2 regions of the Metabacillus dongyingensis genome follow, and region 1 is predicted to be linked to the other one. Evidence: a T-box and tRNA genes for the amino acid it is inferred to sense, from the RefSeq annotation. Region 1 holds a T-box; the other holds one or more tRNA genes.
The links. A T-box is a leader RNA that pairs with one kind of tRNA and senses whether it is charged. The one in region 1 lies ahead of thrS (threonine--tRNA ligase), so its partner is inferred to be a tRNA-Thr.
Positions count from the first base shown of each region.

Region 1 (3,397 bases):
CCATAGTCCCGTCTGAACATCCGATTGTCATCACCATTGCAAAAAATGGCAGCATCCATTTCAACCTTATTTTTGACATTCTCTCACTCCTCCTTACTATCTCTGTTCCACTTAAATGGGAAGGTAAACAATATCCGCCAAAGATGAGAGAATAGTCTGAAAAGAAGATGATCCTTTAGTTCTTCTTCCTTTTACCTGATATAAAACTCTTTACCCTAGCTCCCGCTTAGCTATTTTTTCTAAAAGCATGTTTTTAAACCGTGCAACGTCCATTGCTTCTGAGCTCTTCCCGCCATGTACTCTTACATTCACAACATTTTTTTCAATTTCCTGATCTCCAATTACAGCCATATAGGGAACTCTGCTTTTTTGTGCCTTGCGAATTTTATAATTCAGTTTTTCGCTGCTCCTGTCTATGCATACTCTAAGCCCGCATTGTTCCAGTTGATTTTTCAGCTTTTCGGCTGAGTCAAGATGAACTTCAGCCACCGGGACTATCGCAGCTTGAACAGGTGCAAGCCATAATGGGAAGCTGCCGGCAAAATGCTCCATCAAGATTCCAAGAAATCTGTCTAGAGAGCCTGATATTGCCCTGTGAATGACAACAGGCCTTTGCTTTTCATTTTTTTCATCGATGTAGCTTAGATTAAATTTCTCAGGCATTTGAAAATCGAGCTGCACTGTTGCACACTGATGGCTTCTTTTCATTGCATCTTTTATATGAAAATCGATTTTCGGACCGTAAAAGGCTCCATCACCTGCATTTAATTGATAAGGAAGGCTTAAATCTTCAAGCACTTGTTTCAGTGATTGTTCGGCCTTCTCCCAAAGCTTATCAGAACCCATTGAGTTCAGGGGCCTAGTAGATAGTTCAACAGAATAATCAAAGCCGAAAGTACGATACACCTTGTCTATCTGTAGAAGCACACTTTTAATCTCATCTACAATCTGATCTGGCCGGACAAACAAGTGGGCATCATCCTGACAGAAAGTGCGGACTCGGAGCAGCCCATTCAGCGCTCCGCTGTATTCGTGCCGGTGAACCTGCCCGAATTCTGCAAGTCTGACGGGAAGGTCCCGATATGAATATAGCTGGTTTTTAAAAATCATCATGTGCCCCGGACAATTCATAGGCTTTAAAGCAAACTTCGCTTCATCCACATCCGAAAAATACATATTTTCATGATAATGATCCCAGTGCCCTGACTGCCTCCACAGCTTTTCATTCATCATTAATGGAGTCTGCACCTCACGATAGCCTGCTTCCCCTTGAACCTCTCGAAGAAAATTCTGCAGCTCATTTCTCATTAATTGGCCGTTTGGCAAAAAGAATGGCATACCAGGAGCCTCTTCTGAAAACATGAACAGCTCCATTTCTTTTCCAATCTTGCGGTGATCCCGCTTTTTTAGTTCCTCAAGCTCTTTTAAATGGAGTGCTAATTCTTTTTTACTTGAAAAGGCAATTCCTGAAATCCTCTGCATGACGATATTTTCTTTATCTCCCTTCCAGTAGGAACCGGAAACAGCATTTAACTTAAATGCTTTAATAAATTTTAATGAAGGCAAATGCGGCCCGCTGCATAAATCAATAAATTCTCCATGCTTACTAATGGGAATTAGGTTACGTTCCCTTTGTTCATGGATAAGCTCAAGTTTCAGTGCCTCACCTTGTTTAGAAAGAACAGCTTCGGCTTTTTCATATGGCAGTTTCAGCTGTTCAAGTTCCTGCTGTTCGTTCATTATTTTCAGCATTTCCTGTTCGATCATCGGCAGTTCTTCTTCCCTGATGCTGTGAGGCAGCTGAAACTCATAGTAAAACCCGCTGTCCTCATAAGAGCTGCTTCCCAAAATCGCCCCTTTATACAATCTCTTTACCGCCTGGGCAAGAACATATGAACAAGTATGATTCAAGAAAATATGACGTTCATCAGATTCACTTGTAATAAGCTCAACTTCTGAGATATCATCCACAATGTCATGTAGACTTAAGACCTTTCCATTTACCTTCCCTCCTATTACTTTCTTATTTTCTTGATGGGAATTGGCCAAATCCTTCAACAAAATTTTATTCTCCATGTTTAAACACTCCTTTTATAATATAAAAAACGCACTCATCCCTAAAATAGGGACGAGTGCGTTTACCCGTGGTTCCACCCAGCTTTCCATTCTAAAAAAAGAATGGCTCCAGCGCCATAACGCAGCGTCTGCGGCACGGCATTTCCTCCGTGCAGTTCCAAGGCGGTAAGTTCATTTTTCCGCATTAGGAAGTTCTCAGCTTTCCTTCCCTCTCTGTAAACCGGCAAAATGACTCATGTCCTTATCTGTACTTCTTTTATGAAATTAAAAAAACGCACTCATCCCTAAAATAGGGACGAGTGCGTTTACCCGTGGTTCCACCCAGCTTTCCATTCTAAAAAAAGAATGGCTCCAGTGCTTTAACGCAGCGTCTGCGGCACGGTATTTCCTCCATGCAGTTCCAAGGCGGTAAGTTCATTTTTCCTGCATTAGGAAGTTCTCAGCTTTCCTTCCCTCTCTGTAAACCGGCAAAATGACTCATGTCCTTATCTGTACTTCTTTTATGAAATTAAAAAAACGCACTCATCCCTAAAATAGGGACGAGTGCGTTTACCCGTGGTTCCACCCAGCTTTCCATTCTAAAAAAGAATGGCTCCAGTGCTTTAACGCAGCAACTGCGGCACGGCATTTCCTCCGTGCAGTATCAAGGCGGTAAGTTCATTTTCTGCGTTAGGAAGCTCTCAGCAATCCTTCCCTCTCTGAAAACCGTTTAAATGACTCATGTCCTTTTCATCACTTTTCAAATAATTATTTTTGAGTTTACAATACATTCCATTATAATTCAACTATTATTTTACAATATTCATCGGATTTTTTTGTGTTCCTATTTTGGCGGGAAATCTTTGCGGAAAAATTCAAATGTCTCTCTTCTTTAAAAAACTCTTTCGGAATGAAGCAGCCCTCTATGATAATCTATTAGAGAAGCAAAGGAGCTGAGACGATGATTATTACTGACAGAATCTATGGAGAGTTTAAAGTAGACGGCATTCTGGAAGAAATAATAAGAAGTAAACCGCTGCAAAGGTTAAAAGGCATTCATCAGGGCGGTGCAAGCTATCTGGTAAATCCAAATTGGAACGTGACCCGATACGAACATTCCATTGGTGTCATGCTATTAATAAAAAAACTTGGCGGTTCTTTAAAAGAACAAATTGCCGGGCTGCTTCACGATATTTCCCACACTGCTTTTTCACATGTTATTGATTTTGTCATTGAAAATGATGAAGAAGATTACCACGAAAAAATAGTTAAAACTGTTATTGAGGGATCTGACATACCAAATATTCTCAATAAATATGGCTATGATTATAAAGAAATCGTC
Region 1 is NZ_CP082944.1:3,211,132-3,214,528, forward strand. It holds gene K8L98_RS15675 (superoxide dismutase family protein) at 1-79, opposite strand, end outside; gene thrS (threonine--tRNA ligase) at 211-2,076, opposite strand; T-box leader at 2,122-2,333, opposite strand; T-box leader at 2,365-2,577, opposite strand; T-box leader at 2,609-2,818, opposite strand; gene K8L98_RS15685 (HD domain-containing protein) at 3,017-3,397, shown strand, end outside.

Region 2 (3,397 bases), 2.0 Mb from region 1:
GCGAAGCCGCAAGGCGAAGTATAGGGGCTGACGCCTGCCCGGTGCTGGAAGGTTAAGAGGAGAGGTTAGCGCAAGCGAAGCTTTGAATTGAAGCCCCAGTAAACGGCGGCCGTAACTATAACGGTCCTAAGGTAGCGAAATTCCTTGTCGGGTAAGTTCCGACCCGCACGAAAGGCGTAACGATCTGGGCACTGTCTCAACGAGAGACTCGGTGAAATTATAGTACCTGTGAAGATGCAGGTTACCCGCGACAGGACGGAAAGACCCCGTGGAGCTTTACTGTAGCCTGATATTGAATTTTGGTACAGCTTGTACAGGATAGGTAGGAGCCTTGGAAGCCGGAGCGCCAGCTTCGGTGGAGGCATTGGTGGGATACTACCCTTGCTGTATTGAAATTCTAACCCACAGCCCTGATCGGGCTGGGAGACAGTGTCAGGTGGGCAGTTTGACTGGGGCGGTCGCCTCCTAAAATGTAACGGAGGCGCCCAAAGGTTCCCTCAGAATGGTTGGAAATCATTCGCAGAGTGTAAAGGCACAAGGGAGCTTGACTGCGAGACCTACAAGTCGAGCAGGGACGAAAGTCGGGCTTAGTGATCCGGTGGTTCCGCATGGAAGGGCCATCGCTCAACGGATAAAAGCTACCCCGGGGATAACAGGCTTATCTCCCCCAAGAGTCCACATCGACGGGGAGGTTTGGCACCTCGATGTCGGCTCATCGCATCCTGGGGCTGTAGTCGGTCCCAAGGGTTGGGCTGTTCGCCCATTAAAGCGGTACGCGAGCTGGGTTCAGAACGTCGTGAGACAGTTCGGTCCCTATCCGTCGTGGGCGCAGGAAATTTGAGAGGAGCTGTCCTTAGTACGAGAGGACCGGGATGGACGCACCGCTGGTGTACCAGTTGTCTTGCCAAAGGCATCGCTGGGTAGCTATGTGCGGAAGGGATAAGTGCTGAAAGCATCTAAGCATGAAGCCCCCCTCAAGATGAGATTTCCCATCACATTAGTGAGTAAGAACCCTGAAAGATGATCAGGTTGATAGGTCTGAGGTGGAAGCGCGGTGACGTGTGGAGCTGACAGATACTAATCGTTCGAGGACTTAACCACAGTCTAATAAAGTGTAAAACCTAAGTGAATCTTGTTATCATACGTTATTTAGTTTTGAAAGAATAACTTCTTTCAAAAAAACACTTGAAATCTTCGGATTTTATAGTATAATAATTTTTGTCATTATGTCTGGTGATGATGGCGAAGAGGTCACACCCGTTCCCATGCCGAACACGGAAGTTAAGCTCTTCAGCGCCGATGGTAGTTGGGGGTTTCCCCCTGCAAGAGTAGGACGTCGCCAGGCTAGCATTATTCCGCAGTAGCTCAGTGGTAGAGCTATCGGCTGTTAACCGATCGGTCGTAGGTTCGAGTCCTACCTGCGGAGCCTTGCTTCCATAGCTCAGTCGGTAGAGCACTTCCATGGTAAGGAAGAGGTCATCGGTTCAAGCCCGGTTGGGAGCTTACATTAAACTAATAAAACGGCCCGTTGGTCAAGCGGTTAAGACACCGCCCTTTCACGGCGGTAACACGGGTTCGAATCCCGTACGGGTCACCATTCAAACTTAAGTCTTAATATGTGAAATATCAAACAATCTTTTATGCGGAGGATTAGCTCAGCTGGGAGAGCATCTGCCTTACAAGCAGAGGGTCGGCGGTTCGAGCCCGTCATCCTCCACCATTAAGACATTGCAGCAGACGACTTTAAAAAGCGAATAAATAGTATTGTATTTCACTATATATGCCGGTGTAGCTCAATTGGTAGAGCAACTGACTTGTAATCAGTAGGTTGGGGGTTCAAGTCCTCTTGCCGGCACCACTTATGTGTGGAGGGGTAGCGAAGTGGCTAAACGCGGCGGACTGTAAATCCGCTCCCTCCGGGTTCGGCGGTTCGAATCCGTCCCCCTCCACCACTTTATTTAGACAAACTTAACTGAATAGTTCTTGTCTAGACTGTAAATAATATGTTTAGTTAACATAAACCTTTTTACGGTCAATTAGAATTTTATAGAATACATAATTGATGGGCTATAGCCAAGCGGTAAGGCAACGGACTTTGACTCCGTCATGCGCTGGTTCGAATCCAGCTAGCCCAGCCATTTCTTGTGCCGATTTCTCAGTCGTTAGAGAACGATCGAGTAATCATTGAAGCGTAGCTTCAGCACATAAATCGAGCCGCTCCTAGAATAATCTTTCTTAGATTAGGGCGTCTTGCAAAACTGAAGAGTGTTTTCTTATAAGGTGCCATTAGCTCAGTCGGTAGAGCATCTGACTTTTAATCAGAGGGTCGAAGGTTCGAGTCCTTCATGGCACACCATTTTGCGGAAGTAGTTCAGTGGTAGAACACCACCTTGCCAAGGTGGGGGTCGCGGGTTCGAATCCCGTCTTCCGCTCCAGAACTTCTTATTTATATCGGGGCCTTAGCTCAGCTGGGAGAGCGCCTGCCTTGCACGCAGGAGGTCAGCGGTTCGATCCCGCTAGGCTCCATCATAAACACCCTGTAAAAACCGTTAGACTTAATGTCTAACGGTTTTTTGTTTAGGAATAATGAAAAAAATTACTTTATGGATACGTGCTTCACTTTATTTATATATGAATTCAATATCCTATCCTTTATGTTATAACAGTTTTCTTTTTGAATATGAGGCTTGCGAGTTGGAGATCATTTTCCGCAAGTTAAACCATTATTTTGGTGAGTCAGAAATAAGTTTTTACTAATTAAAGGCTGATTTTTGCGAGTTGGGCATTCGGTTCTAAATATGAAGTTCAATACACAGCTTAAACTCTTTCATAATTAACAGCAGTTTTGATTAATAATGGCTAACAGCAGCTAGTAACAGGTATTTTTATATCTTTTTTTCATAAAAAAATGAAGTTGCGAGCCAAAAACCCATTTTCGGGAATTGAACACTGAGTCGTGCGAGTTGGTTATAGTTTTTCGTTAATTAAAAAACGGCTAATGCGAGTTGGATGGTTTGGATCCAATTTGATGTTTAATTTGTTCAATTCAGATCAGTCATAAAGGTGAAGTAGAAATTCGGAAAAATAATCAAGTGACCAGGAAATCAGCTGACTCTACATCATCGTATTAATTATTCCCTGCTATTTCCAATTATTTTACAGAAAACTCTGTATATATATACACGATTTTGTCGAGTTGAGTCATGACCCTTTTTATCAGTACAATAGATACAGAGTTTCTTACTAAGGGGGATGATTTACATGAAAGAAAGAATATCAATTATCGGGGTACCAATGGATTTAGGTCAAATGCGCCGAGGTGTGGACATGGGGCCTAGTGCTATCAGATACGCAGGGGTTGTAGAACGACTTGAATGGCTGCAATATGAGATTGAAG
Region 2 is NZ_CP082944.1:173,552-176,948, forward strand. It holds rRNA gene K8L98_RS00975 (23S ribosomal RNA) at 1-1,101, shown strand, start outside; rRNA gene rrf (5S ribosomal RNA) at 1,230-1,345, shown strand; tRNA gene K8L98_RS00985 (tRNA-Asn) at 1,355-1,426, shown strand; tRNA gene K8L98_RS00990 (tRNA-Thr) at 1,431-1,503, shown strand; tRNA gene K8L98_RS00995 (tRNA-Glu) at 1,523-1,597, shown strand; tRNA gene K8L98_RS01000 (tRNA-Val) at 1,645-1,720, shown strand; tRNA gene K8L98_RS01005 (tRNA-Thr) at 1,783-1,858, shown strand; tRNA gene K8L98_RS01010 (tRNA-Tyr) at 1,868-1,952, shown strand; tRNA gene K8L98_RS01015 (tRNA-Gln) at 2,064-2,138, shown strand; tRNA gene K8L98_RS01020 (tRNA-Lys) at 2,281-2,356, shown strand; tRNA gene K8L98_RS01025 (tRNA-Gly) at 2,361-2,435, shown strand; tRNA gene K8L98_RS01030 (tRNA-Ala) at 2,454-2,526, shown strand; gene rocF (arginase) at 3,262-3,397, shown strand, end outside.
Region 2: it has a tRNA-Thr gene. The T-box ahead of thrS (threonine--tRNA ligase) is inferred to sense a tRNA for this amino acid. The anticodon was not compared.